One region of the Pseudomonas sp. CFBP 8770 genome, then DNA from elsewhere that is predicted to be linked to it. Evidence: riboswitches for the same ligand, from Rfam matches in the RefSeq annotation. Region 1 holds a riboswitch; the other holds the start of a gene.

Region 1 (14,662 bases):
TGCCAGCGCTTCCAGGGACAGGTCGGCGCTCAGGTTCTGTGCGATCCATTCCAGCAGCTCGGTCAGCCTCGACGTCGGTCCGTTGCAGCGCGCCAGGTGCGGGCTGAATTGCGTCTGTCCACCCGAACGCTTGAGAAACAGCACCAGGCGGCGGGCGACAGCAAGAGCCAGGGGTCTGCCCAGGTCGGCCTCGATCAACGCCAGCGCCAAATCGATCCCGGCGGTGACGCCGGCCGAGGTGAAAATATGGCTGTGCCCGTTCTTGTCCGAGGGGTCGTAGGTGTGCAGCCGATCGCCTTGCACCTCAACGTTGGCGAAAGTCTGCAGGGCTTCGACATCGTCCCAGTGGGTGGTGGCGATCAAGCCGTCCAGCAAGCCGGCACTGGCCAGCATCAACGCGCCCGAGCACACTGAACCCAAGCGTCGCACCACGGGCGCGGCGCTGCGCAACCAGGCGAGCAGGGCGACGTTCGCGCACTGTTCGGCATCGCTGCTGCCGCCGGGCAGCAGCACCGTGTCCAGCGTGCTGCAGTCCACCGACAGCCAGCTGGCGTCGGCATGCAGTTTCAATCCGGCGGAGGTCGCCACGGCGCCGGCTGCCTCCCCCAGCAGTTGCAATTGGTAGTGTGGCGCCATGCCCTGGCGGGCCAGCTCGACGTTGGCCGAGGCGAACACCTGCATCGGGCCGGTCACATCCAGGCTCATCACCCCGGGATAGACCAGGCAAGCGATCACTTTTCTCGAATCAGCCGTGCCTTGCATGGCGTTCAAGAACGGTACAGGTGGGCATGGCCCGCACGGTACAGCGCCGAGTCGGCGAAACTGTCCGTGTGCAGCACGTGCCCCACGAGAATCAGCGCACTGCGCCGGAAGTCCTTGGCTGCGACCTTGAGCTGGATGTCCGCCAGGGTGCCCAGCACGAAGTCCTGATCCGGCCAGCTGGCCTTGTGAATCACGGCAACCGGACAATCCGCACCGTAGCTGGGCAGCAGTTCGGCGACGATCCGATCCAGATTTTTCACCCCCAGGTGAATGGCCAACGTTGCGCCGTGCCGGGCCAGGCTGCCCAGGCTTTCACCCAGCGGCATCGGCGACTTGTCGCCATAGCGGGTGAGGATCACCGTCTGCGCTACATCGGGCAGGGTCAGTTCCACGCCCAGCAACGCTGCACAGGCGGCCGTAGCGGTCACGCCAGGAATGATCTGGTAGTCGATACCGTGCTCGCGCAGGCAGCGAATCTGCTCGCCGATCGCGCCGTACAGGCCGGGATCGCCGCTGTGCACCCGCGCCACGTCTTCGCCGCGGTCATGGGCTTGGCGCATCAGCTCGATGATCTGTTGCAGGTGCAGCTCGGCGCTGTTGTGCACCTGGTGCGCGGTGTGCCCTTCGAGCACTGCGTCGGGTACCAGCGATCCGGCGTAGATGATTACCGGGCAACGCCGGATCAGGCGCTGGCCCTTGACGGTGATCAGCTCCGGATCGCCCGGTCCGGCGCCGATGAAATAAACGGTCATGGGGATTCCTGACAGGCGGAGGGGTGAATGATATTCAAGTTGAACGCACAGCGCAGCCGGTCTGCTCCATCATGCTGGCGATGGCCAGGGTCGCCATCGCCGTTTGCCGCCGTTTGACACGCAGTATCGCCGCAGACGCCGTGCAGTGCTCGGCCATGGCCATGGCGGCGCTTTCAGCAACACCCTGGCAACCGGTCGCTGCGAATGAGCGCGCGGAACGATGGCTGAGTCGATCCTCAAAGGGCGCCAGCGCCTGCGCGCTGTAGGTGGCGAAGGGCAAGCCAAGGCGTTCGGCCAGCAGCAGCAGCCCTGGCTCGTGGGCCTTGAGGTCGATGCTGGCCAGCCCCTGCACATCCGCCCAGTCAAGCCGGTGTTCGAGCAGGGTTTGTTGCAGCAGTTCGTGCAGCGCCTGCGCGCTGCAACCCCGGCGACAACCGAACCCTACCCACAGCGCCGTCATCGGATTCAGCCACGGGCTCGGCGAAACAACCAGGTACTGATCAAACCCAGGGCCAGCCAGAACACCGCATTGGTTAGCAGCGAAGCAATCACGAACTGCTGTTCCAGCGCTTCGGGCGCCAGGCTCGTATGCTGTTCGGGTTGAGGCGCGCCGATGATGTGCGGTACCAGCACGATGGCCAGGCCCAGCACCTTGAGCAGCATGCCGCGGCCGAACACCAGCAACGCCAGGCCCGCAGCTGTCGACGCTGCCGTGCCGATCCACCAGGTCTGCCGCAATGCCAGGTCTGCCGCCTGCGTGCCGGGCAGTTCCGGCGGCAGGCCCAGGTTCGGCGCCAGGCAGAACACCGTGAATCCACCCAACCCCCACAACAGTCCCTGGGCATTGCGACCAGGTGCCCGCAGCGTATAGAGCGCGACCAGCATCAGGGCGAAGCCGACGGCCACTACCAGATTGCCCCCGGCCGTGGACAGCACGCGCTGCCAGCCGTTTTCTGGTTCCCAGGCCTCGGCGTGTTCGTGCGCGGCGCCTGCGGCATCCGTGTGCTCATGCTGCGCGGCAGGTGTTTCATAGGTTTCGCCCTCAAGGATCAGCGGGGCGACCCAGAGGGCTTGCAGAAGCGTCACCAACAGAGCGGCCAGCAGCCCGCTGAACCCGGCGGTGCGTACGATGTGCCTGATCATCTCGGTATTCCTCAATGGCACGGAAAGGCGGCGCTGTGCCGGGTGTCGTGAGCGGCGTTGTGCACGGCTTCGATATGCGAGAAACCGGCGAAGCCGACCAGGCAGCAGCCCAGCAGGAACATGCCGGTCGCCAGCGCAATGCGCTGGGCGAGGGTGGCGGCATGCGGTTGGGCGTGTTCGGGGCTGGTTGAGACGGTGCTGGACATGGCGCTCCCTCTGGTGGTCCCGACGGTGGCGGCTCCACGGTATGTGGTTCCGACAATCGGGCACGCGCACGCAGAAAGCCTGGCGCAGGCGCGCCGTGCTCGCAACAGCGCCCGCCCACCGCGGGTTTGTCGATCACAGACAGTCTGGGCCGGTCTCCGGGCTTGCGAGGGGCGGCATGAGCCGGCCTTGAAAGCGTCGCCTTCCCACACCCATGACAGGCGCAGTGGATCTGACACTTCTCTCGCTTACCGTTGCGGGGGCAGCACCGGACTTGCACCAGCATCCAATCGAAGCTGGCACTCACCGGTTTCCCGTTTCACCCTGTGAAGGGCACCCAAACGAAGCGCCTAGCAAATCATGTCGACGCAGGGCCGTCAATGCGCGCCCATGCCAGCGAGCGCCGGCGCCTGTAGAATGCAGCCGCGGTCCGCACTTTCCCATCCGACAAGGAGTTCCCCATGCCCGAAGAAGGCAACATGCTACAAGCCGCCGTGGTGTTCCTGCTGGCCGCAGTGATTGCCGTGCCATTGGCCAAGCGCCTGCAATTGGGCGCGGTGCTGGGCTATCTGTTCGCCGGGGTGGTCATTGGCCCGCAAGTGCTGGGCTGGGTCGGCGATCCACAGAGCGTCAGCCACATTTCGGAACTGGGCGTAGTTCTGCTGCTGTTCATCATTGGCCTGGAGCTGTCGCCCAAGCGGCTGTGGGTCATGCGCAAGGCCGTGTTTGGGGTTGGCCTGGCGCAGGTGCTGCTGACCGCAGTGGTGATCGGCGCGGTGGCATTGCTCGGCTTCGGCCAGCCGTTGAACAGTGCCGTGGTGCTGGGTCTGGGCCTGGCCTTGTCGTCCACTGCCTTCGGCCTGCAAAGCCTGGCCGAACGCAAGGAACTCAACGCTCCCCACGGCCGCCTGGCCTTCGCCATCCTGCTGTTCCAGGACATTGCCGCGATCCCACTGATCGCCATGGTGCCGTTGCTGGCCGGCAGTGGCAGCGATGCAGGCGAGGGCAGTACGCTGGATCACAGCCTGCGGGTTTTGGGCAGCATCGCTGTGGTGGTGGTCGGCGGGCGCTATCTGTTGCGTCCGGTGTTTCGCATCGTCGCCCGCACTGGCCTGCAGGAGGTGTCCACCGCCACAGCCTTGCTGGTGGTGATCGGCACCGCCTGGCTGATGGAGCTGGCCGGTGTCTCCATGGCCCTGGGCGCCTTTCTCGCTGGCTTGCTGCTGGCCGATTCGGAATACCGGCACGAGCTGGAGTCGCAGATCGAGCCGTTCAAGGGGCTGCTGCTGGGGCTGTTCTTCATCAGTGTCGGCATGGGCGCCAATCTGGGCCTGCTGCTCGAAAGCCCGGCGCTGGTGTTGGGGCTGACGGTCCTGCTGATCGGCATCAAGCTGCCGCTGCTGGTGTTGATCGGGCGTCTGGCCGGCGGCCTGGGCCGGCTCAGCGCCGTACGCCTGGGTATCGTGCTGGCCGCCGGCGGCGAGTTCGCCTTCGTGGTGTTCAAGATAGGCCGCGAGCAGGGTCTGTTCGACGCGCGCCTGTACGACACCTTGCTGCTGACCATCACCCTGTCGATGGCGCTCACGCCATTGCTGTTGCTGCTGTGCGCACGCTTGCTGCGGGTCAAGACCCCGCCGGTGGAAGTGCCGGACGCCTACCGCGAGATCGAAAGCGACGCGCCGCGCGTGGTGATTGCCGGCATGGGCCGGATGGGGCAGATCGTTGCGCGGATCCTGCGTGCGCAGAAGATCAGCTTCGTGGCGTTGGACACCTCGGTGGAGTCCATCGAGTTCTCGCGCAGCTTCGGCCACCTGCCGGTGTTCTATGGCGACCCGCTGCGGCCGGAGATCCTGCGCGCAGCCAAGGTCGAGCAGGCCGAGTATTTCGTCATCGCCACCGACGATCCGGAAATCAATATCAAGACCGCCGAACTGGTCAACCGCCTGTACCCGCACGTGAAGATCATCGCCCGCGCGCGCAACCGCCAGCACGTGCACCGGCTGGTCGACCATGGCGCACAGGCGGTTCGCGAAACCTACTATTCAAGCCTGGAAATCACCCGCCGAACGCTGGTCGGCCTGGGCCTGAGCCAGTCCCAGGCCGACGCACGCATCAACCGCTTCAAGCGCCACGATGAACAGGTGCTGCAAGCCCAGCATGCGATCTACGACGATGAAGCCAAGGTCATGCAGACCGCCCAGGAAGCGCGCGCCGAGCTGGCCCGGCTGTTCGAATCCGATCGCCAGGACGAGAAGGCTGCCGCCAAGGGCGCGCCGCGGCGCTGAGAATCAAACCGGCGGCTGGCGGGCGACGTCGGCCGGCCCTTCTTCGTTGGCCGGGTGCAGCGTGCGCGTCGACATTTCGGCGCGCAGCTGCGGCAGGCACTCGGGGTAGCGGTTGTTGACGAAGGTGATCAGCCGCTCGCGCACATGGCAGCGCGCATCCCAGTTGCGCGACGAATCCAGCGAGCTGAGCAGGATGCGCAACTGCATCGCCTTGTCGCTGGTATCGGTGACCTGCAGGACCACCACGCGGCCGTCCCACAGGTGCGGAATTTCCTCGCACAGACGCTTGGTCTCGGCGCGCAGCGCTTCCAGCGGCACCGAGTAGTCGACCCAGAGAAACACCGAGCCGATGATGCTGGACGTACTGCGGGTCCAGTTCTGGAACGGCTTCTCGATGAAGTACTGCAGAGGCACGACCATGCGCCGCTCGTCCCAGATCTTCACCACCACGTAGGTGCCGGTGATCTCTTCGATACGCCCCCATTCACCCTCGACGATGACCACGTCGTCGATGCGGATCGGCTGCGAAATGGCGATCTGCAGGCCAGCGATCAGGTTGCCCAGCACCGGTTTGGCAGCAAAGCCGGCAGCCAGTCCCGCAAGACCTGCGGACGCCAGCAGGCTGGTGCCGATCTGGCGCACCGCTGGAAACGTCATCAGGATCAGGGCGATACCGAAAATCAGCACCAGCACGTTGAGGCACTGCACCAGCACCCGCACCTGGGTCTGGATGCGCCGGGCAGCGAGGTTGTCCTCGATGTCCAGCGGATGCTTGATGGTCATGGTGGTAGCCACGGCCTTGACACAGCGCAGGCCGAGCCAGGTCAGGCAGGCGGTGACCAGCATGCCGTTGAGGTGGCGCACGGTATTGATCATCAGCAGGTCGTCGGGCGCCGAGGTCCACACCGCCTGCAGGGCCATCAACGGCATCAGCCATAGGGTCGGCTGCTCGGCGCGGGCGACCAGTTGCTGCGCCAGCACAAAGGACTTGGAAACGCGTCGCAGAATGATCAGGCCGATCCAGCGGATCAGCAGAATGACGCATACGGCCAGCGCGGCGGCGATCAGCGTACTGAGCCAGGGCATCGGCACGCGGGCCAGCAAGGAATCGGGAAGAGCGTATTCCATGGGTCGGGTGCTCGCTTGAGGCATGAACTGGAGTCGACCGGCAAAGCTCGGCACGGTTCCCCGTCATCCGCAGCCGATCACTCTGCCAAGCGGGTTTCACGCGAGGGCGAGTGGCCAAAATAGCCGCTGTAGCACTTGCTGAAATGGCTCACCGAGACGAAACCACAGGCAATTGCCACGTCCATGATCGACAGCGTCGAATGCTGCAGCAGACGGCGTGCTTCGGTCACCCGCAATTCCATGTAGTAGCGGTGCGGCGAGGTGCCGAGCTGATCCTGGAACAGCCGGTCGATCTGGCGCCGCGAGCGGCCGACGAACTCGGCCAGTTGGTCCAGCGACAGCGGTTCCTCCAGATTGCTCTCCATCAGGTCGATGATGTTGCGCAGCGGCTGACTGAGCTTGCCGCTTGCCTGGCCAGCGGTGCGCTTGAAGCGCAGCCCTTCGAAGGCAAGAATGTGTTCCACGCCACTGGCCAAGGTGTCACCGCGCTGCTGGCGAATCATTTCCATCATCATGCCGAAGCCGCCGTTGGGGCTGGCGGCAGTGGCGCGGTCGCGGTCGATGACCTGGCTGGCGGGGGTGACGGTGATCTGCGGGCTGAGTTCTGCCAGCGAAGCGCGGTTCTCCGGATGCACTGCGCAGCGATAGCCATCGAGCAGGCCTGCCTGACCCAGAAACCAGGCGCCGTTCCACAACCCACCCAGGGCAATGCCGCGACGGGCGCAGTCCGCCAGTATTCGACTGAGCAGCAGGGAAGGGCGCAGCGGCGTGCGGAAGCCGCCACAGATGATCAACAGATCCACTTCGTCGTGCATGCCTGGCATCAGTGGCGCGTCCGGCTGCAGCAGTATGCCCAGATCACTGATCACCTGGCCGGGCGCCAGCCCATAGGAGCGAATCGCGTAGGCCGCCGGGCTGATCAGATTGGCAGTGACCAAGGTGTCCAGGCTGGCGGTGAAGGCGGCCAGGGAAAAATGCTCCAGCAGCACGAAACCCACGCGCAGGCTTGACTGGTCGGTGTTGCGCAAGCGCCCGTTGGCCGAGGCAAGGTACAGCAGGTTCTTGCTTTGCCCGGCGCCGCTGAAAATCCGTTGCGTCATTGCTGCCTGCTCCCTGGATTGCCGCTGATCGCAGCGGATATTAGCGTAGTGCTGTGGCCATGGGTCTGCGAGACTAATGGCCCTTTTGCTGTGGAGGAAGCCCCATGCCCTACCTGCGCCACGCCCATTGCCTGCTGCTGTGCTGGCTGATCGGCACATCGGCGTGGGCCGACGACAGCCTGATCGTCTGGCCTGCCGACTGGGATGTGCAGATCCTGCCCGACTCGGCCGATGCGCAGGGCCAGCCCAGCGGTAGCCGCCAGCGTGCCACCAAGACCGATGCCAATGGTGATCCGTTGATGATCGTCGAGATGACCCGTGGCGCGCTGGCCCAGGACCACGCGGTCAACCTGGAGGCGGTGTTGCTGGAGATGCGCAAGGCGATCCAGATCAACTTTTCCCGCTCCGGCTACCAGAGCGTGTGCACCAAGGTCAAAGCGACCCAGCTGGGCAACCTGCCAGCTGCGCAGACCACCTGCAAGGTCACCCGCAACGGAACCCTCGCCATCACCCAGACCCTGGTTGCAGCCGTGCAGCCCGGCATGGCCTACGGGTTCAGCTATGCAGGTTCTGCCGTGGGCTATCCGCAACTGGAAGCCGAGGTCATGGGCATACGGCAGGCGCTGCGCTTCACCGACCCGCAATAGGTACGCACGTCAGGGGCAATATTTCTTATTCCCTTGAGGCATATAAAAAGCATTATTTATTCTTTTTAAATATTCGATTGCGGGTGCAATCTCTACCTCACGCACTGCGGTGCGACCGAATGTCTAACGAGGATGACTGCATGACCATCAAAGCGATCAACGTACGCAACCAGTTCAAAGGCACCGTCAAGGAAATCATCGAAGGGCCGGTGGTGTCTGAAATCGACGTGCAGACTCCCGCCGGTATCGTCACCTCGGTGATCACCACGCGCTCGGTGCACGAGCTGGAATTGCAGATCGGCAGCGAAGTCATCGCCTTCGTGAAATCCACCGAGGTTTCCATCGCCAAACTGTAACAAACACGTCGCATACTGATTACGCATTCACGTCTTATACCGTGGTGTCTTGTCAAGTTTGAAGCCGGAAAGATCTTGAGGGTCGTGCTCTTGCAGGGGAGCACGACCCTTTTTTATCTGCGCCAGGGATGGCTCAAGTCAGCGGCGTAGGCGCCAGGGTGCCGAGCAGGGCCACTGCAGCCACGGCGCCCAGCCCGCACGCCCATTCGAGCGTGACGGTACGCTTGAACGATTGGATGTCCAGCGGGCCTCGGGCCAATTGACGCCGGTGCCACAGGGCCAGGCCGAGCATGGCCAGCACCAGCGCCAGCTTGATCGCCAGTACTGTGGCGAACCCGGACTGGCCGGGCAGCGGGAGGAAGGCCCCGGTCAGCGCCCGAGTGTTGATGAGTCCGGTTATCAGCATCCCGGCCACCATCACACACCCCACGCCACTGAAGCGACCGAGCACCACACGCAAGTCCTGGTCGCCGGGTCGAGCCAGTACGAACATCAGCAACATCAACCCGCCCAGCCAGGCACCGACGCACAGCAGGTGGATCAGTTGATTGATCACCAGCCAGGTGCCAGCGGCGCCTTCGAGCATGGCGGCGTGACCTACCGGCGCGAGCGTTGCCAGCGCCAGTGCACTCAAGGGCCTGGCCACTACTTGCAGTTTCGGATGGGGAAGGCGCAGACACACCAGGACCGCCACGCAGGCAAACAGATGCAGCGTCCAGACCTTGCCGAAGAAGGTTTCCGCCAGCACCCGTCGAACCAGCGCCATGTCCAGCGAGCCGCCCAGCTCATAAGCCACGGCGAACAGCCAGGCCACGCCGCTGATCAGGGCCAGTGCAGCCAGCAGGCACACCAAAGGGTCGATCAGGTTGCGCAAACGGCCCATCTGGCTGGGGTGCACGAGCAGCAACGGGCGAAACATGCACGCACCGAACACCAGCATCAGGCTGGTGAAATGCAGGAAACGCAGAGCGATCAATACACTCATGGTCACGGACTCACGGTGAAGCTGTATTCACCCGCACTTTTGTGGGTATCCACCGACACGACCTGCCAGTGCACCGTGTACTGACCCGCTGCCAGGGGCGCCGCAGGTTTGATCACAAGGGTCTTGCCATCGTCCGCAGCACTGGCCAAGGGCTGCATGGCTACCGCGTCGCCGTCCGCCGCAGTCACGCTCACCTGGCTGAAACCCAGTTCAATGGCTTCGGAAAAACCCAGGCTCAATTGCGCCGGGGCAACGACGGTGGTATCCGCGGCGGGCACAGGGTGGGTCAGATGGGCGTGTGCCATGGCCAGGGGCGATACGAGAACGAGCAGGGCGGTGCTGAGCAACTTGCGAGCAGACATGGCAATGGCCTTGAACACTGAAAAAGGCCGCCAATAAAGCATGATCCTGCGCGCCGGGCAACGTCGTCGACCGGTCATGTGGTTGCGGCTCGGCGGCACCAGCCGGGCTGAACTCCCTGCGCGAGCTCAAGCCTAAGCAGCATGACTCTCTGACCAGGAGGCCTTCATGGCCAGCAAGAAAGTAGCCGACATCGTGATCCAGACCCTGCAGCAGGCCGGGGTTCGCAACTGTTACGGCATCGTCGGCGACACGCTCAACCACGTCACCGATGCGATCAAGCGCAGCGAGATCGAATGGGTCCACGTGCGCCATGAAGAAGCTGCGGCATTCGCCGCGGGCGCCGAGTCGTTCATCAGCGGTCGACTGACGGCCTGCGCCGGTTCCTGCGGCCCCGGTGGCCTGCATTTCATCAACGGTATCTTCGAAGCCCAGCGCAACAAGGCGCCCATGGTGCTGATTGCCAGCCAGATCGTGACCAGCGAGCTGGGCATGGACTTTCCGCAGGAAGTGGACTTCAAGGCCATCTACGGCAGTTGCACGGTGTTCTGCGAACAGGTGTACACGCCGGAGCAGGCGCGCCGAGTGACTACCCTGGCCGCGCAAACCGCCTTGAACGAAGGGGGAGTGGCGGTGATCATCCTGCCATCGGACATCAGTGCTGCGGAGGTCAAGAATGACCGCCCGTTCAGCGTTCACCAGCCTCGTCCGGTACTGCAACCCAGCCCCGACGAACTGGCTGGGATCGCCGCCATTCTTGCCGAAGGCAAGAAGATCGCAATCTACGCCGGGGTCGGCTGTGAAGGTGCCCACGACGAGCTGATCGAGCTGGCTCACCGACTCAAGGCGCCCATTGCCCACACCTCACGGGCCAAGGACTTCGTCGAATACGACAACCCATACAACATGGGCATGACCGGCGTGTTCGGGGTCGAATCCGGCTACCACGCGATGATGGAGTGCGACACCCTGCTGCTGCTGGGCGCCGACTTCGCCTGGGGCCAGTTCTATCCGCAGAATGCACGGATCGTTCAGGTCGACCGCAAAGGCGCTCACTTGGGTCGTCGCCACCCGATCGAACTGGGGGTGGTGGGCGACGTCTTGCCGACCTTGCAGGCGTTGTTGCCACTGCTGGCCGAGCGTAGCGAACACAGCTTTCTGGAAGACTGCTTGAAGGTGCGGCAGAAAACCTTGAAGACCCTGGCCCATGACCAGCGCCATACCGACGGGCATCTGATTCACCCGCAGTACCTGACCCACCTGTTGGACAAACACGCCAGCGAAGACGCGCTGTTCACCGCCGACGGTGGCTCACCCATGGTCTGGGTGCTGCGTCACATCAACACCAACGGTCAGCGCCGTACGCTCACCAGCCTGCGCCACGGCACCATGGCCAATGCCATGCCCCAGGCACTGGGCCTGCAGAAAGCCTACCCGCAACGCCAGGTCATTTCGCTGTCGGGCGACGGTGGCTTGGCCATGCTGCTGGGTGATCTGCTCACAGCCGTTCAGGAAAAGCTGCCGATCAAGGTGGTAGTGTTCAACAACAGTTCACTGAACTTCGTCCAGATCGAACAGAAGGTTGAAGGCTTGCTGGATAACTTCACCGACCTGCACAACCCGGACTTCGCCAAATTGGCTGAAGTCATGGGCTTCTACGGTGAGCAGGTGTCCGATGGCGCCAGCCTCGAAGCGGCGGTGCAGCGCTTCCTGAACCATCCTGGCCCGGCGCTGCTGGATGTAAAGGTCAATCCCGAAGAACTGGTGATGCCACCGAAGATCGAGTTCTCGCAGGTGTCCAACATGGCCCTGTATTCGGCCAAGGCCATGCTCAGCGGTCGCGCCGACGATGTGGCGCACATGCTGGTCGACAACTTCATCAAGTAGACGCTCGCGAGCGAGTGTGACCAGGCCGCCGAGTCAGACTCGGCGGCCTATTTGTTTTCCTTGCTCTCTTTATGGATCAGGTACATGACGTAACCGAACGAACCCAGGGTCGCGGTTATGATGGTCAACATGATCACACCGTCCATGACACACCTCCAGAAAATGAAATTTCGTTCAGGTGACTATGAGCGTTGGAGGCAAGTAAAAACAGATTCAGAAAGCGGTAAAAAAACCGGATCAGATGGCCGTCTTGCCGCCGAGCAGTTTGCCGAAGTGGGCAATGGCCAGCTTGTAGCCGTGGGTACCGAAGCCGGCAATGACGCCCACCGCTACCTTCGATACGAATGATTGATGGCGAAATTCCTCGCGCCGATGAACGTTGGAAATATGCACTTCCAGCACTGGCACTTCGCAGGCAATCAGGGCGTCATGAATGGCGATCGAGGTATGGGTCCAGGCGCCCGGGTTGATGACGATGCCGGCAACGCGCTGGCGGGCCTGATGGATCCAGTCGATCATCTGTCCTTCATGATTGGTCTGGCGGCATTCGACCGCAAAGCCCAGTTCCTGTCCGCTCTGCACGGCCATGGCTTCGACATCGGCCAGGGTTTCATGGCCGTAGACCGCAGGTTCGCGCAAACCCAGCATGTTGAGATTGGGGCCGTTGAGTACGAGGATGATCTGGGACATGAGGCTTCCTGGTCAGATGGGATCGAGCCGTGCGGGCAGGGCGCCGCACTGGGGCGATGGGACCGGAAGAATACCGAAAAAGACGCTGTATGTGAGGGATGTGAAAACGGGTGGCATGTCCTGATGCGGTTGTACGCACCTTGTGACACCCACCCGCCTTCGATTTCGGTAACGCTGACGGCAGGGGCAGCTGATGCCCGTCTGCCTCAGGATCAGTTACCGCTCGTGCCGCCTGCGCCGCTGCCTGCACCTTTGCCCGAGCTTGCGCCGTTACCGGAACCCGAACCCATTGAGCCACTGTTGGCGCCGCTGCTGTTGCCGGTGCCGTTGCTGAATGTGCCCTGGCCGTTCGGGGTACCCGACGTGGTGCTGCCGCTGCTGCTGTTGGCATCGTTTGCGCGGCCGTTGCCCATCTGGTTGCCAGTGCGGGTGTCGGTGCTGGTGCTTGGAGTCGAAGGGGTAGGTTCCTTGCCTGGAGGCACCGAACCGGCCAACGCATACATACTGGTGGCAGACAGCAGGCCAACAAGGGCAAAGCGAGTGATCGTGCGAGTGACCATGGTATTTCTCCGTTATAGGAATCGGTACGAAGATTTGGGCAGCGGATTGCCATCGTCGGTGCCGTGAAGCCGACGAACGGTAGTTTGGAGACCTTCTGACGCTCCTAGGGCGGGTTGATGGCTACGAACCCTTCATCGTGGGAAGTCAGTCACTGCGCGGCGCCCTTTTCGCGGCCTATGACCGCTCCCACAGTGAGCGAGTGTCCTGTGGGAGCACCGCCGTTGCCGGGGTTCAGCGTTTCCAACGGTGCATGAGTGTCCTGTGGGAGCGGTCTGTGGCCGCGAAAGGAGCGCCGCCGTTAACGCGGCTTCGATTTCACCAGAATGGCGCGGGGGCACGCATGGCGTCGGCTATCACGGCAATGGCCTGGTCGACATCTTCGTGGGTGCTGTAGCGGCCCAGACTCACGCGCAAGCTGCTCAGTGCCTGCGCCTGGCTCAATCCCAATGCCAGCAATACATGGGACGCTGCCGTACTTGCAGAATTGCACGCCGAAGTCGACGACACCGCAATACGGCCGGCAATGGCCTGCATGGAGAAGGACGGGCTGGCGATGCAGACGTTCAGGGTGTGTGGAATCCGTTGCTGGGCGCAGCCATTGAGCGTCACACCGGCCAACGCCAGCAACCCTTCGCGCAAGCCCATGGCCAGTTGCGCGATATGCTCATTGTCGGCCTGCATCTGCGCCGAGGCTTGGGCAAATGCCGCACCCATGCCAACGATCTGGTGGGTAGGCAAGGTGCCCGAGCGCAGGCCCTGCTCATGGCCGCCGCCATGCATCTGCGCGCGCAATAGCGGCCGCGCCCGTGGACCGACGTACAAGGCACCGATGCCTTTCGGGCCATAGAGCTTGTGAGCGGACAGGGACAGCAGGTCTATGCCCCCGCTGGACAAGTCGATGGCGACCTTGCCGGCCGCCTGCGCGGCGTCCACATGCAGCAGGGCGCCGTGGTCTTTTACCAACTGCGCGACTCGGGCGATATCGGTCAGGGTGCCCAGCTCGTTGTTGACCCACATCAGCGACACCACCCGGGTGTTGGCTCGCAACGCCTGGCTCACGGCCTCGGGTTGGATCAGTCCCTGGGCGTCCGGGGTCAGCCAGGTAACGTCGCAACCGGCGGCCTGCTGCTCGCGTACGGTATCGATGACGGCCTTGTGCTCCAGCACGCTGGTGACGATATGGTCGCCCGGACGGGTGCAGCCCTTGAGCGCCAGGTTGTTGGATTCGGTCGCGCCTGAAGTCCAGACGATGTCTTCGGCGGTGGCATTGAGCAGTTCAGCCACTTGCCGCCTGGCCAGTTCGACCGCCTGGCGCGCTTGATGGCCATAGGCGTGGGCACTCGACGCAGGATTGCCGAACAATGCTTCGCGCCCCATACAGGCGAGCATCGCCTTGATGACGTGATCGTCGATGGGCGTGGTGGCAGCGTAATCCAGGTATACGGGGAGGGTAGGCATAGCGTCTCGACCAGAGCTGATTCGGTGCTGTCTATGCTAACGACGGATAGGAGGAAAAAATTTGACTTCTACGCTAGCTTTGCGGCACTAGGCGCAAAGATTTTGCATCCTGTGTCGTTTAAAGAGAATATTATTGCAATCACCGTTTTCCAGGCAGGCCTCAGGCACCATGGACAAGTTCGATATGGCAATCCTGGAGATGCTTCAGACCGATTGCACCCGCCCGCTGGCTGACATCGCCGAGCAGATTGGACTGGGTGGTACCGCTTGCTGGCGCCGCATTCAGAAGATGGAACAGCAGGGCGTGATCACCCGGCGGGTCGCGCTGCTCGATGCGGGCGAGT
Region 2 (14,662 bases), on a different contig from region 1:
AACGAGCCGATGGAGCTGGTCACCCGCAAGGCCACCGGTTACAAGCCGGGCAAGCGTGGCGATATCCAGATCCAGGGCGTCGGCAACCTGATGACGCAGATGGCCGGCTGCTGCCAGCCGCTGCCCGGCGATGCCATCGTCGGCTACATCACCCAGGGTCGCGGTGTGAGCATTCACCGCCAGGACTGCGCATCGGTGCTGCAACTGGGTGGGCGCGAGCCGGAACGGATCATCCAGGTCAGCTGGGGCCCGGTGCCGGTGCTGACCTATCCGGTCGACATCATCATCCGTGCCTACGACCGCTCGGGCCTGCTGCGCGATGTTTCGCAGATCCTGCTCAACGAGCGGATCAACGTGTTGGCGGTCAATACCCGCTCGAACAAGGAAGACAACACCGCCTTGATGTCGCTGACCATCGAGATCCCCGGCCTCGACGCCCTCGGGCGCCTGCTCGGACGCATCTCGCAGTTGCCGAACATCATCGAGACACGCCGCAACCGGACGCCGTGAGCCGGCGGATCCCGACACTTTTGCAAAGAGCCCGAGCATGTACACACTGCAAGACCTGCTCAACCTCATGGCCCGGCTGCGAGACCCGCAGCACGGTTGCCCGTGGGACGTGAAGCAAACCTACGCGAGCATCGTGCCGTACACCCTGGAAGAAGCCTATGAGGTGGCCGACGCCATCGAACGCGAGGACTTCGAGCATCTTCAGGGCGAGCTTGGCGACCTGCTGTTCCAGGTGGTCTATTACAGCCAGCTGGCGCGCGAGGAGGGCCGTTTCGAGTTCGACGGCGTGGTCGATGGCATCACCCGCAAGCTGATTCGCCGCCACCCCCACGTGTTCCCCACCGGCGATCTGTACGCCGCGCTGGACACGCCGCAGCTGGACGAGCAACAGGTCAAGCAGCGCTGGGAGGAAATCAAGGCCCAGGAGCGTGCCGAGAAGGGCGGGGCGGGCGAGCAGCTGTCGCTGCTTGACGACGTGCCCGCAGCGCTGCCGGCCTTGTCGCGTGCCGCCAAGTTGCAGAAGCGTGCCGCGGTTGTCGGTTTTGACTGGCCGGGACCGCTGCCGGTGCTCGACAAGGTCCGTGAAGAACTCGACGAGGTGCTGGAGGCCATGGCCGCCGACGATGCGCCCGCGGTGGCCGAAGAAATCGGCGACCTGCTGTTCAGCGTGGTCAATCTGGCCCGCCACCTCAAGGTCGACCCGGAAAATGCCCTGCGCGGCGCCAACGTCAAGTTCGACAGGCGATTCCGCTTCATCGAGCAGGCATTGCGCGACACCCATACCAACATCCAAGATTGCACCCTGGAAGACATGGACGCCCTGTGGGGCGAGGCCAAACGTCAGGAACAGAATCTGCCCAGCTGTGGCTGAGCCGTTTTATAAGTGAGCAGAACACCATGAGCCTTTCCCTCCGCGACCAATTGTTGAAAGCTGGACTGGTCAACCAGAAGCAGGTCAAGCAAGTCAGCAAGGACAAGCAGAAGCAGAAGCGTCTGGAAAACAAGGGCCAGGTCGAGGTGGACGACACGCAGCAGCGTATCGCCCAGCAAGCCATGGCCGAGAAGGCGCGCCGCGACCAGGAGCTCAATCGCCAGCAGCAGGACAAGGTCGAGGAGAAGGCCCGTGCCGCGCAGGTCAAGCAGTTGATCGAGGCGACCCGGCTGCCCAAGCTCACCACCGAGGACTACTACAACTTCGTCGACGACAAGAAGGTCAAGCGCCTGTCGGTCAACAACCTGATGCGCAGCAAGCTGAGCAACGGTTCGCTGGCGATCGTGCAGCATGGTGGAGGCTACGAAGTCATTCCGCGCGAGGCCGCGCTCAAGGTCCAGGAGCGTGCGCCGCAGCGCATCGTCATGCTCAATGTGGCCACCGAAGAAGTCGAGTCGGCAGAAGATCCATACGCCGCCTACAAGATTCCGGACGACCTGATGTGGTAACGCCCTGAAACGACAAACCCCGCCTGAGCGGGGTTTTTCTTGCGCGGCGAACGGTCAATTCGAAGCGCGTTGGCTTTCGAGTGTTTCCAGTTCGTTCTTGTAGCTGTGGGCATCGTTCTCGTTGTGGAACATCCCTACCAACAGGTCCTGCTGGTAGACATCCCAGATCTGGATGCCTGCCGCCACGCCTTCGTGGGACATATGGGCTTCGTCGCGTTCGGTCACTTTTACAGTCATGGGAAAGCTCCTTTCTCGAATATCTGCAACTTGGCGTGTGCAGGTCTTTGTTATAGAGTTGGGTAGCTTGCTAAGTAAACAGACAAATCCTGCAACAGTTTTTTACTGAAACTGCCGCAATCGGCAAACGCCCGTGGGCCGTGCGCTGCGGCGGATTGTCGCAGTGGGTTCAGTGCTGTGAAACAAATTTCATCCAATAAAAAACCCATCCGAAGATGGGTTTTTTTATCACTGCACGGGATCAGCGCAGGGTAGTGCTCTGCGGCGCGGTGTCGGCATCACGGCCTTCGGCAACGCCCAGGTCGTCTTCCGGGCGACCGTCGACGATGGCGCGGCCACCGGAAGCCAGCTCGGTCTGCAGGACTTTCTCGTCCAGCTCGCCTACCCACTTGGCAACCACCAGGGTGGCAACCGCGTTACCGACCAGGTTGGTCAGTGCGCGTGCTTCGGACATGAAGCGGTCGATACCCAGGATCAGTGCAAGGCCGGCGACCGGCAGTTGGCCAACGGCCGACAGAGTAGCGGCCAGCACGATGAAGCCCGAACCGGTGACACCGGCAGCGCCCTTGGAAGACAGCAACAGCACCAGCAGCAGGGTGATCTGGTGAGTCAGGTCCATGGTGGTGTCGGTCGCCTGGGCGATGAACACGGCGGCCATGGTCAGGTAGATCGAGGTACCGTCCAGGTTGAACGAGTAGCCAGTCGGAATGACCAGGCCTACGACCGACTTCTGCGCGCCCAGGCGTTCCATCTTGATCAGCATGCGTGGCAGTGCCGATTCCGAGGAAGAAGTGCCCAGAACGATCAGCAGCTCTTCACGGATGTAGCGGATGACCTTGACCACGCTGAAACCGTGAGCGCGGCAGATGGCGCCCAGCACCAGCAGCACGAACAGTACGCAAGTGACGTAGAAGCAGATCATCAACTGGCCCAGCTGCACCAGCGAACCCACGCCGTAGGCGCCGATGGTGAAGGCCATGGCACCGAACGCACCCAGCGGCGCCAGCTTCATGATCATGTTGATGATGTTGAACATGGCGTGGGCGAAGCGATCGATCAGGTCCAGCAACGGCTTGCCGTAGGCACCCAGGCGATGCAGGGCGAAACCGAAGATCACCGAGAACATCAACACCTGAAGGATATCGCCGTTGGCGAAGGCGCCGACGATGGTGTTCGGGATCACGTTGAGGATGAAGCCAACGATGCTCTGGTCAGCGCCCGCCGAAACGTAGCTGGCGATCTTGCTGGCGTCCAGGGTCGATACGTCGACGTGCATGCCGGCACCGGGCTGGACCACGTTGACCACGACCAGGCCGATGATCAGCGCCAGGGTCGAGACGACTTCGAAGTACAGCAGGGCGTAGCCACCGGTCTTGCCGACCGACTTCATGCTCTGCATGCCGGCGATGCCGCTGACCACGGTGCAGAAGATGATGGGGGCGATGACCATCTTGATCAGCTTGATGAAGCCGTCGCCGAAGGGCTTGAGCTTGACCGCGAACTGAGGGTAGAAGTGGCCGATCAGAATACCGATGATGATCGCGACGATCACCTGGAAATACAGCGATTTGTACAGCGGCTGACGAGTCGTCATTTTGCAAGTTCCTCAAGTGTATCGCCTGGCACCCGTTCCGGAGTGTTCGCGACACCTAAAGCACGAACCCTCCTGTCTGGAGGGATTTGTTGTGGGCGAGTTGCACGGTGGCAAACCTCTGCGGAATGTATTGCAGGTGCCGTGCCATAGTCGCGCACTGATGGCACAACACGGGTGGCTGCGGGCTGGGCAGGGGTATGGTTGTCGTCACATAGCTGTACAAGTGGCGGGAATCCGCCCGGCGCAGCGCTGTGTGCCGAAACCATGGCGGATATCCGCCCACGAAAAAGGGCCCCGCAGGGCCCTTGGCATTACCGCAAGGCAGTTGCTCAGCTGCCCTTGACCGATTTGCCGTCCACCGTGCCGTCCTGCAGCATGATGTTGTATTCCTTGCCGTCGGTCTCGACCTGCTGCAGACGCACCAGCAGGTAGTCCCAATCCTTGGCGAACCAGAGCACGGTGATGCGCTTGCTTTGAGTGGGATCGCGCACGCGCTCGACCTTGATCGCATCGACCTGACCCGCCTTGGTCTCTACTTTCTCGGTGCCCAGCACGCGGAAATCATAGGTGTCGATTTCGTCGCCATCGACCACCTGGTAGCTCATGCTCTTCTTGCCTGCGGCGACGTCGTGCTGCAAAGCCAGCTGGTAAGTGGATTTGTCCAGCACACCCGTGTTGAGGGGCAGGCTGATCGGGTCGCCACGGTCGGTGCCGGTGACTTTCTTGGCCGCCCAGTCGAAGTCGAGGTTGACCTTGCGAGCCTTGCCCAGGCCGCCACGCTCGAAATTGTAGGTCTCGGGCAGCATGGTTTCCTTGTCGACACGCAGGGTGCTGACTTCGCTCAGGCTGGCGATCATCATGGAGGCCTTGAACGCCAGGGTCCAGTCGCCGTTGGCGCCCTTGCTCAGGCTGCGCTCGGCAGTACCGCTCATGGGCAGCTGTTTCCAGTCGGCCGTGTAGCTGGCGGAAAAGGGCTTGAGCTCTGCGGCGTGAAGTGGAAGGGCCAGCAGGGCAACGGCGAAGAGCAGGGCGCGACGCATATAAACTCCTAGAGTCGAATCAAATGGCCACAAGCCGGTAACGGCTGGCCATCGAGCAGTGCGCCCTGTTCGCCCAGGCGCACACGGCCTTCGGCGAACCAGCGCACTGCCAGCGGGTAGATCTCGTGTTCCTGGGCATGCACCCGTTGCGCCAGCGTGTCTGGCGTGTCGGTCGACTGTACCGGAATCACTGCCTGTACGACCAGTGGCCCGCCATCGAGTTCCTCGGTGACGAAGTGCACGCTGCAGCCATGCTCCCGGTCCCCTGCCTCGAGCGCGCGGCGGTGGGTGTGCAGGCCTTTGTAGCGCGGCAGCAGGGAGGGATGGATGTTGAGCAGACGGCCTTGGTAGTGGCGCACGAACGACGGGCTGAGGATGCGCATGAAGCCGGCCAGGACCACCAGATGGGGTTGATACTGGTCGACGAGGTCGATCAGGGCAGCATCGAAGGCTTCGCGGTCGGCGAAGCCCTGATGCTCGAGTACTCGTGCCTCGATGCCTGCATCGCGTGCGCGCTGCAGGCCAAGGGCATCGGCCCGGTTGGAAACCACCGCGGCGATGCGGGCGGGGTTGCCTGCCTGCAGGCTGTCCAGCAAGGCCTGCAGGTTGCTGCCGGTGCCCGACAGCAGCACCACTACGTTACAGGTCGAAGGCATCAGTGAGCCTTGAGGTTCTTCAGTTCGACCTGCGCGGCACCTTCAGCGGCCTGGGCGATTTCACCGATGACCCAAGGTTGCTCGCCGGCGGCGCGCAGGGACGCCAGGGTTTTCTCGACATCGGCCTGGGCCACGCAGATCACCATGCCGACGCCGCAGTTCAGCACGCGGTGCATCTCGTGCTCATCGACGTTGCCCTGCTGCTGCAGCCAGTCGAACACCGCAGGACGCTGCCAGCTGGCGACGTCGACCACGGCCTGGGCGCCCTTGGGCAGGACCCGCGGGATGTTGTCGAGCAGCCCGCCGCCGGTGATGTGGGCCATGGCCTTGACGGCGCCGGTGTCCTTGATCAATTGCAGCAGGGGTTTGACGTAGATGCGCGTCGGTGCCATCAGCAGGTCGGTCAACGGCTTGCCGTCGAGCTCGACGGTCTCGATGTCGGCACCGGCGACTTCGATGATCTTGCGCACCAGCGAATAGCCGTTGGAGTGAGGGCCCGAAGACGGCAGGGCGATCAACGCGTCGCCGTTGGCGACCTTGCTGCCGTCGATGATTTCGGCCTTCTCGACCACACCCACGCAGAAGCCGGCCAGGTCGTAGTCTTCGCCTTCGTACATGCCAGGCATCTCGGCCGTCTCGCCGCCTACCAGGGAACAGCCGGCCAGTTCGCAACCAGCGCCGATGCCGGTGACCACGGTGGCAGCGGTGTCGACGTTGAGCTTGCCGGTGGCGTAGTAGTCGAGGAAGAACAGCGGCTCGGCGCCACACACCACCAGGTCGTTGACGCACATGGCAACCAGGTCGATGCCGATGCTTTCATGGCGATTGAGGTTCAGTGCCAGGCGCAGCTTGGTGCCCACACCGTCGGTGCCGGACACCAGCACGGGCTGCTTGTAGCCGGCCGGGATTTCGCACAAGGCACCAAAACCGCCCAGGCCGCCCATGACCTCGGGGCGCGCGGTACGCTTGGCGACGCCTTTGATGCGTTCGACCAGTGCTTCACCGGCGTCGATGTCTACACCGGCGTCCTTGTAGCTCACGGAGGGTTTATTGCTCATGATCCAGGCCTTTAAAGGAGGGAGTCGGGGGAGTCGACCGTCGTCGATCCACGAAGGCGCGCGATTTTATCAGGCTTGTCCGAACGTCACCAGCGTGGTTCGACGGTTGTGCCATTGCCGGCCTGCGCCCGCCCGCAGCCAAGGCGCGCGCGGGCATGCTACATTGGGCGCCGAGATTGACCACTGAGCTTTTTGCCGATTGTACGGTCACAGCCTCAATCCGCTATTACCGTCGGGAAACGTCCATGCGTCTGCGCCATTACCTGCTAGCCACCTGCATCACCCTGTCGAGCGTGTCGCTGCACGCCGAAACCATCAGCAACCTGTATCAGGTGCGCGAGCCCGTGGCCAGCCAGACGCCCGAAGAGCGTACCCAGGCCACCCAGCGTGCGCTGGAAACCCTGGTGCTGCGCCTGACCGGCGATGCCAAGGCGTTTGCCAGCCCGGGCCTGGCCAGCGTGCGCAAGGATCCGCAGCAGATCATCAGCCAGTACGGCTACGATGCAGGCCCGCCCGAGTCGCTGCAGGTCGATTTCGACATGGCCAGCACCGACACCGCCTTGCGCTCGGCCGGTCTGCCGACCTGGGGCAGCAACCGTCCTTCGATCCTGGGCTGGTGGCTGAGCGACAGCGTCGAGGGCAGCAGCCTGGTCGGTGACGGCCAATCCGCTGCCGAGCCGCTGCGCCGCGCCGCCCAGCATCGCGGTCTGCCATTGCGCCTGCCGCTGGCCGACCTCGGCGAACAGGGCGTGGGTACGGCGCAGAACATCGAAGCCAGCGACCCGGCGGCGCTGCGTGGCGCGTCCGAGCGCTACGGTGCCGATGGCTTGCTGGCTGTGCATGCGCGCGAAGAAGACGGCAAATGGTCCGGCACCTGGCGCCTGTGGCTGGGCAGCCAGCGCGAACAGGGTAAAGCCGAGGGCGCCGACCAGGCCGCCCTTGCCGATGCCGTGCTGCTGGCCGTCAGTCAGCGCCTGGCCACGCGTTTCGTGGCCAAGCCCGGTGCCAGCAGCGAAATGACCCTCGCGGTCGAAGGCATGAACCTGGAGCGCTACGCGCAGATGGGTCGCCTGCTCGAATCCTACGGTGCGCGCCTGCGCACGGTGGACGGCGACAAGGTCGTCTACCGGGTGACGGGCAGTGCCGAGCAGCTGCGCGCGCAACTGGGCCTGGCCAAACTGCAGGAGGTGCCGTACCAGGCGCCCGTGGTACCGGTCGATGCCCAGGCGGTTCCCGGTACGCCATCGCCAGCGCCCCAGCCTGCGCCAGATCTAAGCTTCCGCTGGTAAGCCGACAAAGGGCGTGCGGCGCAACACTGGTGTCGCACCCCGAGCCTCCCAATTCCCGTTTTGTCTCTTCTATATATAGCTGGGCTGCCCGATGACTGATATGCGCCGTTGGTTCTGGCTGGGAGCAGTGCTGCTGCTCTGCGTGTTCTTCTACCTGCTGCATCCGATTCTCTCGCCTTTTCTGGTGGGTATCCTGCTGGCTTATCTGGCGGATCCGCTGGTCGACCGACTGGAGAAATGGAAGCTGTCGCGCACCTGGGGCGTAGTGGTGGTGTTCGCCCTGTTCACGCTGGTGTTAGTGCTGGCGCTGTTGGTGCTCATCCCCATGCTCGCCAAGCAGTTGGTCAGCCTGTACCAGATGGCCCCACAGATGCTCGACTGGTTGCAGCATTCCGCGCTGCCATGGGTACAGACGCGGCTCGGTTTGGCCGAAGGGTTCTGGAAGTTCGACCAGATCAAGGCCGCCATCAGCAGCCACATGGGGCAGACCACCGACATGGTCGGGGTCATCCTGTCCCAGGCCACGGCGTCCGGTCTCGCGTTCATGGCCTGGCTGGCCAATTTCGTGCTGATCCCCGTAGTCGCCTTCTACCTGTTGCGCGATTGGGACCTGATGATGGCGAAGATCCGCGGTCTGCTGCCACGGCAACGGGAAGGGCAGATCGTGCGCCTGGCGGGTGAGTGCCACGAGGTGCTGGGCGCGTTCGTGCGCGGCCAGCTGCTGGTGATGCTGGCCCTGGGTGTCATCTATGCCACCGGTTTGATGCTGGTGGGCCTGCAGTTGGGTCTGTTGATCGGCGTCGTGGCCGGGCTCGCGGCCATCGTGCCGTACATGGGTTTCGTCATCGGCATCGGGTCGGCGATCATCGCCGGCCTGTTCCAGTTTGGCCTGGACCCGTTTCACATGATCGCCATCGTTGCCGTGTTCATGATCGGCCAGGCACTGGAGGGCATGGTGCTCACGCCTTTGCTGGTGGGCGATCGCATAGGCCTGCACCCGGTGGCGGTGATCTTCGCCATTCTCGCCGGCGGCGAGCTGTTCGGTTTCACCGGCGTGCTGCTGGCGCTGCCGGTGGCTGCGGTGATCATGGTCCTGGTGCGGCACATGCACGACCTGTACAAGGACTCGAACATCTACGCCGGGTCCGAGGATCCAGACCTGTGAGCGCGGCGGGCCCTGCGGGGCGCGCTGCAGCCAAACTGTAAACCTTTGATTTTCCAAGCAGTGTTGCGCATTGTGCGGCTGCCCGGGCAGGTATAGACTTTGCACACTTCACATTGAGGCCCGTTGCAGCTCGATCCCAGGGCTGTTCAGCCAGCATGAAACCGATTCAGCTGCCCCTAGGTGTGCGTCTGCGGGATGACGCGACCTTCATCAATTACTATCCAGGCGCCAATGCCGCGGCACTCGGCTACGTCGAGCGCCTGTGCGAAGCCGACGCCGGCTGGACCGAAAGCCTCATCTACCTGTGGGGCAAGCACGGGGTAGGGCGCACCCATTTGCTGCACGCAGCCTGCCTGCGCTTCGAGCAACTGGGCGAGCCGGCGGTTTACCTGCCGCTGGCCGAACTGCTCGATCGCGGCGTCGGCATCCTTGATGACCTGGCCCAGTACGAGCTGGTGTGCCTGGATGACCTGCAGGTGGTGGCCGGCAAGCCGGAGTGGGAAGAAGCCCTGTTCCACCTGTTCAACCGGCTGCGTGACAGTGGCCGCCGGCTGCTGATCGCCGCCTCCCATTCGCCTCGCGAACTGCCAGTGAAGCTTGCCGACCTGAAGTCGCGCCTGACCCTCGCTCTCATTTTCCAGATGCGCCCGCTGTCCGACGAGGACAAGCTGCGCGCCCTGCAGCTGCGTGCGTCGCGTCGCGGCCTGCACCTGACCGATGAGGTCGGCCATTTCATTCTCACCCGTGGCACGCGCAGCATGAGTGCACTGTTCGAGCTGCTCGAGCGCCTCGATCAGGCCTCGTTGCAGGCGCAGCGCAAGCTGACCATTCCTTTCCTCAAGGAAACACTGGGGTGGTAGAAAGGGCGGGTCGATTCAGCCGCTCTATGACCTGTTTCATGGGTGTTCCAATCGGTTCTAAAGCTGTGATTGCAGCATGCTTATCTGTATAGGCGTCCAGTCATCATGGTGGCATTTTGAGATTATCTTTCAGCCAATGAATCCGGGGATTCAGCGTCATTATCGTGCAATTGGGTGCGAGCAGGGCTGCAAAATGGGGCGTTAGATGTCACCGTAATTCTCCTGAGTCACATTTCGTTCGATTGAATTTGCAAATAATCGCGATACAGGTATAGTCGCCTCTCCTTCACTATTCCTCGTCACGGTCGTGCCCATGCTCAATCGCTTAGCACCCCTCGTGCCCATCGCACTGTTGACCCTGTTGGTCGGTTGCGCGGCGCAAGCGCCGGTCTCCCAGCAGCAGGTTCTGGACCCAGTTACCGCCGTCCAGCCGCACCAATCCCCCTCGAAGGCTTCGCTGCTGTTCGAAGAAGAAATCACCACCGAAGACGAACTGGTCCAGTTCGACGGCAGCAAGGCGTACAGCCTGCCGATCCTGGCCGACAGCATTCTGGAGCGTGGCAAATCCCTGATCGGCACTCGCTACCGTTTCGGTGGCACCGACAAGGCTTCGGGTTTCGATTGCAGCGGTTTCATTGGTTATCTGTTTCGCGAAGAGGCGGGCATGAACCTGCCGCGCTCGACTCGTGAAATGATCAACGTCAAGGCGCCGTTGGTCGCACGCAACAAGCTCAAGCCGGGTGACCTGCTGTTCTTCAGCACCAATGGTCGTGGTCGTGTCAGCCACGCGGGCATCTACCTGGGCGATGACCAGTTCATCCACTCCAGCAGCCGCCGCAGCGGTGGCGTTCGGGTCGATAGCCTGGGCGACAGCTACTGGAGCAAGACCTTCATCGAGGCCAAGCGGGCCTTGGCCATGGCGCCGGCCACGATGATCTCCAGCAAATAACGGATGCAGTGCGACAAAGCGGCGGTGAGGTGAAAACCTCAGCGCCGTTTGTGTTTTCGGGTAATGAATCTAGTCTATTACGGCAGTCGGCTCAGGATGGTTCGGTACATGTCTACCCAGGCACGCGTTTTCGCTTCAATCGCAATGGCCGCCTTGCTTGCCGGCTGCGCCAGCGCGCCTCCGGCCAAGGTTGTCAGGCCCAAAGTCATCAATCCGATCGTCATGAACCCCAACAACGACATGGTCGGCGCTGCCGATGACGTGCTGTTCAGGGCCTTGGGATTGGTGGGCACGCCGTACCGCTGGGGTGGCAATACGCCCGACTCGGGGTTCGACTGCAGCGGCCTGATCAGCTTCGTTTATCGCGATGCGGCCGGCATTGCGCTACCGCGCTCGACGCGGGAGATGATCGTCATGCGCTCTCCTGATGTCGACCAGTCGCACCTGCAGTCCGGGGACCTGGTGTTCTTTGCCACCAGCGGTGGCTCGCAGGTCAGCCATGCCGGGATCTATGTAGGGGAGGGGCGCTTCGTCCATGCCCCGTCGAGCGGCGGCACGGTCAAGCTCGATTACCTGAACAAGCCCTATTGGCAGAAAGCCTATCTCAACGCCAAGCGGGTGCTGCAACCTGGCCAGTTGGCGCGCAATCCGTGACTGCAACAGGGCGAGTTTCCTCGCCCTGTTCAGGCCAGATCACTTGGCGGCAGTGACTCGCCAGATCTTGTTGCCCACATCGTCTGCAACCAGCACACCGCCTTTGTGGTCGGGCAATACCGCAACCGGGCGACCCATGGCTTTCTCGTCGCCATTGAGGAAGCCACTGAGCAGGTCGATGGGCTGGCCGCTCGGCTTGCCGTCCACGAACGGTACGAACACTACCTTGTAGCCGCTGTGCGGCTTGCGGTTCCACGATCCATGCTGGCCGATCAGTGCGCCGGTGGTGAAGGGGGCAGGCAGCCCGCTGCCGTCGGCGAAGCTCAAGCCCAGCGATGCCGTGTGCGGCCCGACTGCATAGTCAGGCGCGATGGCCTTGGCCACCAGGTCGGGGTTCTGCGGCTCGACCCGTACGTCCACGTGCTGACCGTAGTAGCTGTAGGGCCAGCCGTAGAAGCCGCCATCCTTGACCGAGGTGATGTAGTCCGGCACCAGGTCGCTGCCGATCTCGTCGCGCTCGTTGACCGCCGTCCACAACTTGCCGGTCTTCGGTTCCCAGGCCATGCCGTTGGGGTTGCGCAGGCCCGAGGCGAAAATCCGATGCTGGCCTGTAGCTGCATCGACTTCCCAGATCGCCGCGCGGCCTTGTTCCTGATCCATCCCGTTCTCGCCCACGTTGCTGTTGGAGCCAACGGTGACGTACAGCTTCTTGCCATCCGGGCTGGCAATGACGTTCTTGGTCCAGTGGTGGTTGAGCGTGCCACCTGGCAGGTCGGTGACCTTCTCGCCGGCGCCAGTGATCGAGGTGGCGCCATCGGTGTATTTGAAGCGCAGCAGCTTGTCGGTGTCCGCCACATAGAAATCGTTGCCGACCAAGGTCATGCCGAACGGCGAATTGAGGTTGGCGATGAAGACGGTACGGGTCTCGGCTACCCCATCACCGTCCTTGTCGCGCAGCAGCGAAATCCGGTTGGCGCTTGGCACGCCAGCGCCTGCCCGGCTCATCACTTTCTCCATGACGAAGCCGCGAATGCCCTTGCTGTCGTCGGGCTTGGCCGGCGAATTGGTTTCCGCCACCAGCACGTCACCGTTGGGCAACACATAAAGCCAGCGCGGATGGTCGAGGTCTTCGGCGAAGGCCGCCACCTGGGTGCCCGGCGCGGCCATCGGCTTGCCGCCCGCTGGCCAGCCCACCGCCGGCGCGATGTTGACGGTAGGGATCAGGGTCTTGTTGGGCTCGGGCAGCTTGGGCGAGGGGCCCGTCCCGTCGCTGACCTGCAGTGACGATGTTTCGCCACAGGCGGCGAGGCCGGCAGCCAGCAGGATCAATGTAGCGAGGCGGGTCTTGTGCATGGTCGGGCTCTCTGAGGTTTTGTTCACAGAAGGTAGAGGCACTGGCGGTTGGCAAGGTTCAACCGCGTTGCCGGTCAGCGGCAGCAGGGATCGGGTGCAGGGGATCAATTGACGCTCTTGGCGCAACCCTCTAACCTGCGCGGCTGTTCCAGGTGCTCGGCGATCGGACGATCGACGCGAGTGAAACAGGGAAGCCGGTGCGCAGCGTTCGACGCGCCATTCCGGCGCTGCCCCCGCAACGGTAGACGAGTCAAGGCCGCACACGGTGCCACTGAAGCGATTCGGGAAGGCGTGAGGCCTGGGTGTGTACAGCCCCGCTCGTGAGCCCGGAGACCGGCCTGGTCCACTTTTACGGCACACTGCAGGGCCGGCGCTCATCTTCGGGTGTCGTTGCGCCTGGGTCGTGCCCTGACCCATGTACTGTCGCGCGGGGAGAGCGGCATTGACGTTCACTGTTCGGCCAACCGGCCGCGGTGTCGCGTCGATGCTGCCTGCGTGCAGGTGTAGCGGAGAGCCACCATGAACGAAACCACCGAACGCGACGCACGTCACCTGGCGCGCATGCTGCGCAAGAAAGCCGTGATGGACGAACGCATCGCCAATTCTCCCAATGAATGTGGCTTGCTGCTGGTGCTCAGCGGTAACGGCAAAGGCAAGAGCAGTTCGGCGTTCGGCATGCTCGCGCGAGCCATGGGCCACGGCCTGCAGTGCGGCGTGGTGCAGTTCATCAAGGGGCGCAACAGCACCGGCGAGGAACTGTTCTTCCGGCGCTTTCCCGAGCAGGTGCGCTACCACGTGATGGGTGAAGGGTTCACCTGGGAAACCCAGGATCGGCAACGAGACATCGCGGCGGCCGAGGCTGCCTGGGAAGTCTCCAGGCAACTGCTGAGCGATCCGGCCATTGGCCTGGTGGTGCTCGACGAACTCAACATTGCCCTCAAGCACGGTTATCTCGACCTGGACACCGTGCTGCATGATCTGCAGGCCCGTCCGCCCATGCAGCATGTGATCGTCACCGGTCGCGGGGCCAAGCCCGAGCTGATCGAACTGGCCGACACGGTCACCGAAATGGGCGTCGTCAAGCATGCGTTCCAGGCCGGCATCCGTGCCCAGAAGGGCATCGAACTATGACCGAGCCGCGCCAGTGCCCGGCGGTGCTGATCGCCGCCCCGGCCTCCGGGCAGGGCAAGACCACCGTGACTGCCGCCCTGGCGCGCCTGCATCGCAATCAGGGTCGGCGGGTACGGGTGTTCAAGTGCGGCCCGGACTTTCTCGATCCGATGATCCTCGCCCGCGCCAGTGGCGCGCCTGTCTATCAGCTGGACATGTGGATGGTCGGTGAGCAGGACAGCCGGCGGCTGTTATGGGAAGCGGCGCAGGAAGCCGACATCATCCTCATCGAAGGCGTCATGGGCCTGTTCGACGGCACGCCGTCCAGCGCTGATCTGGCCCGTCATTTCGGCGTTCCGGTGCTGGCCGTGATCGATGGCACGGCCATGGCCCAGACCTTCGGCGCTCTTGCCCTGGGCCTGGCCTGTTACCAACCCGACCTGCCGTTCGCCGGCGTCCTGGCCAACCGGGTCGGCACGGTGCGTCACGCGCAATTGCTCGAGGGCAGCCTGACCCAGGGTCTGCGCTGGTACGGCGCGTTGTCTCGGGAAACCGGGATCGAACTGCCTAGCCGCCACCTGGGGCTGGTGCAGGCCAGCGAGCTCAACGATCTGGACGCACGCCTGGATGCCGCTGCGGCCGCCCTGGCACAGACCTGCCAGGTGGCATTGCCTCCTGCAGTTACCTTTGCAGCTCCGGCGCCACATACAGTGGCGCGCCTGCTCAATGGCGTGCGCGTCGGCGTGG

The links. Region 1 has a riboswitch for cobalamin ahead of IFT98_RS20185 (CbtB domain-containing protein). Riboswitches for the same ligand answer to the same signal wherever they lie in the genome.
Region 2: linked by a shared signal. The riboswitch ahead of cobO (cob(I)yrinic acid a,c-diamide adenosyltransferase) and the one ahead of IFT98_RS20185 (CbtB domain-containing protein) in region 1 are both predicted to bind cobalamin.

The regions. Positions count from the first base shown of each region.
Region 1 covers NZ_JACYUL010000011.1:34,738-49,399, reverse strand. Annotated here, with positions in the region: gene IFT98_RS20205 (GlxA family transcriptional regulator) at 1-762, opposite strand, end outside; gene cobM (precorrin-4 C(11)-methyltransferase) at 768-1,514, opposite strand; gene IFT98_RS20195 (cobalamin biosynthesis protein) at 1,549-1,974, opposite strand; gene IFT98_RS20190 (CbtA family protein) at 1,980-2,657, opposite strand; gene IFT98_RS20185 (CbtB domain-containing protein) at 2,669-2,863, opposite strand; cobalamin riboswitch at 2,994-3,217, opposite strand; gene IFT98_RS20180 (monovalent cation:proton antiporter-2 (CPA2) family protein) at 3,323-5,146, shown strand; gene IFT98_RS20175 (mechanosensitive ion channel family protein) at 5,150-6,274, opposite strand; gene IFT98_RS20170 (GlxA family transcriptional regulator) at 6,352-7,374, opposite strand; gene IFT98_RS20165 (DUF4946 domain-containing protein) at 7,479-8,021, shown strand; gene IFT98_RS20160 (TOBE domain-containing protein) at 8,162-8,377, shown strand; gene copD (copper homeostasis membrane protein CopD) at 8,511-9,362, opposite strand; gene copC (copper homeostasis periplasmic binding protein CopC) at 9,365-9,724, opposite strand; gene IFT98_RS20145 (thiamine pyrophosphate-dependent enzyme) at 9,891-11,609, shown strand; gene aroQ (type II 3-dehydroquinate dehydratase) at 11,847-12,299, opposite strand; gene IFT98_RS20135 (hypothetical protein) at 12,512-12,859, opposite strand; gene IFT98_RS20130 (cysteine desulfurase family protein) at 13,176-14,318, opposite strand; gene IFT98_RS20125 (Lrp/AsnC family transcriptional regulator) at 14,488-14,662, shown strand, end outside.
Region 2 covers NZ_JACYUL010000001.1:451,363-466,024, forward strand. Annotated here, with positions in the region: gene relA (GTP diphosphokinase) at 1-510, shown strand, start outside; gene mazG (nucleoside triphosphate pyrophosphohydrolase) at 548-1,381, shown strand; gene IFT98_RS01990 (DUF2058 domain-containing protein) at 1,408-1,950, shown strand; gene IFT98_RS01995 (hypothetical protein) at 2,005-2,187, opposite strand; gene IFT98_RS02000 (dicarboxylate/amino acid:cation symporter) at 2,429-3,781, opposite strand; gene IFT98_RS02005 (DUF3108 domain-containing protein) at 4,111-4,821, opposite strand; gene purN (phosphoribosylglycinamide formyltransferase) at 4,830-5,477, opposite strand; gene purM (phosphoribosylformylglycinamidine cyclo-ligase) at 5,477-6,535, opposite strand; gene IFT98_RS02020 (DUF2066 domain-containing protein) at 6,781-7,824, shown strand; gene IFT98_RS02025 (AI-2E family transporter) at 7,916-8,989, shown strand; gene hda (DnaA regulatory inactivator Hda) at 9,145-9,849, shown strand; gene IFT98_RS02035 (C40 family peptidase) at 10,163-10,798, shown strand; gene IFT98_RS02040 (C40 family peptidase) at 10,907-11,452, shown strand; gene IFT98_RS02045 (PQQ-dependent sugar dehydrogenase) at 11,492-12,805, opposite strand; cobalamin riboswitch at 12,939-13,161, shown strand; gene cobO (cob(I)yrinic acid a,c-diamide adenosyltransferase) at 13,325-13,936, shown strand; gene IFT98_RS02055 (cobyrinate a,c-diamide synthase) at 13,933-14,662, shown strand, end outside.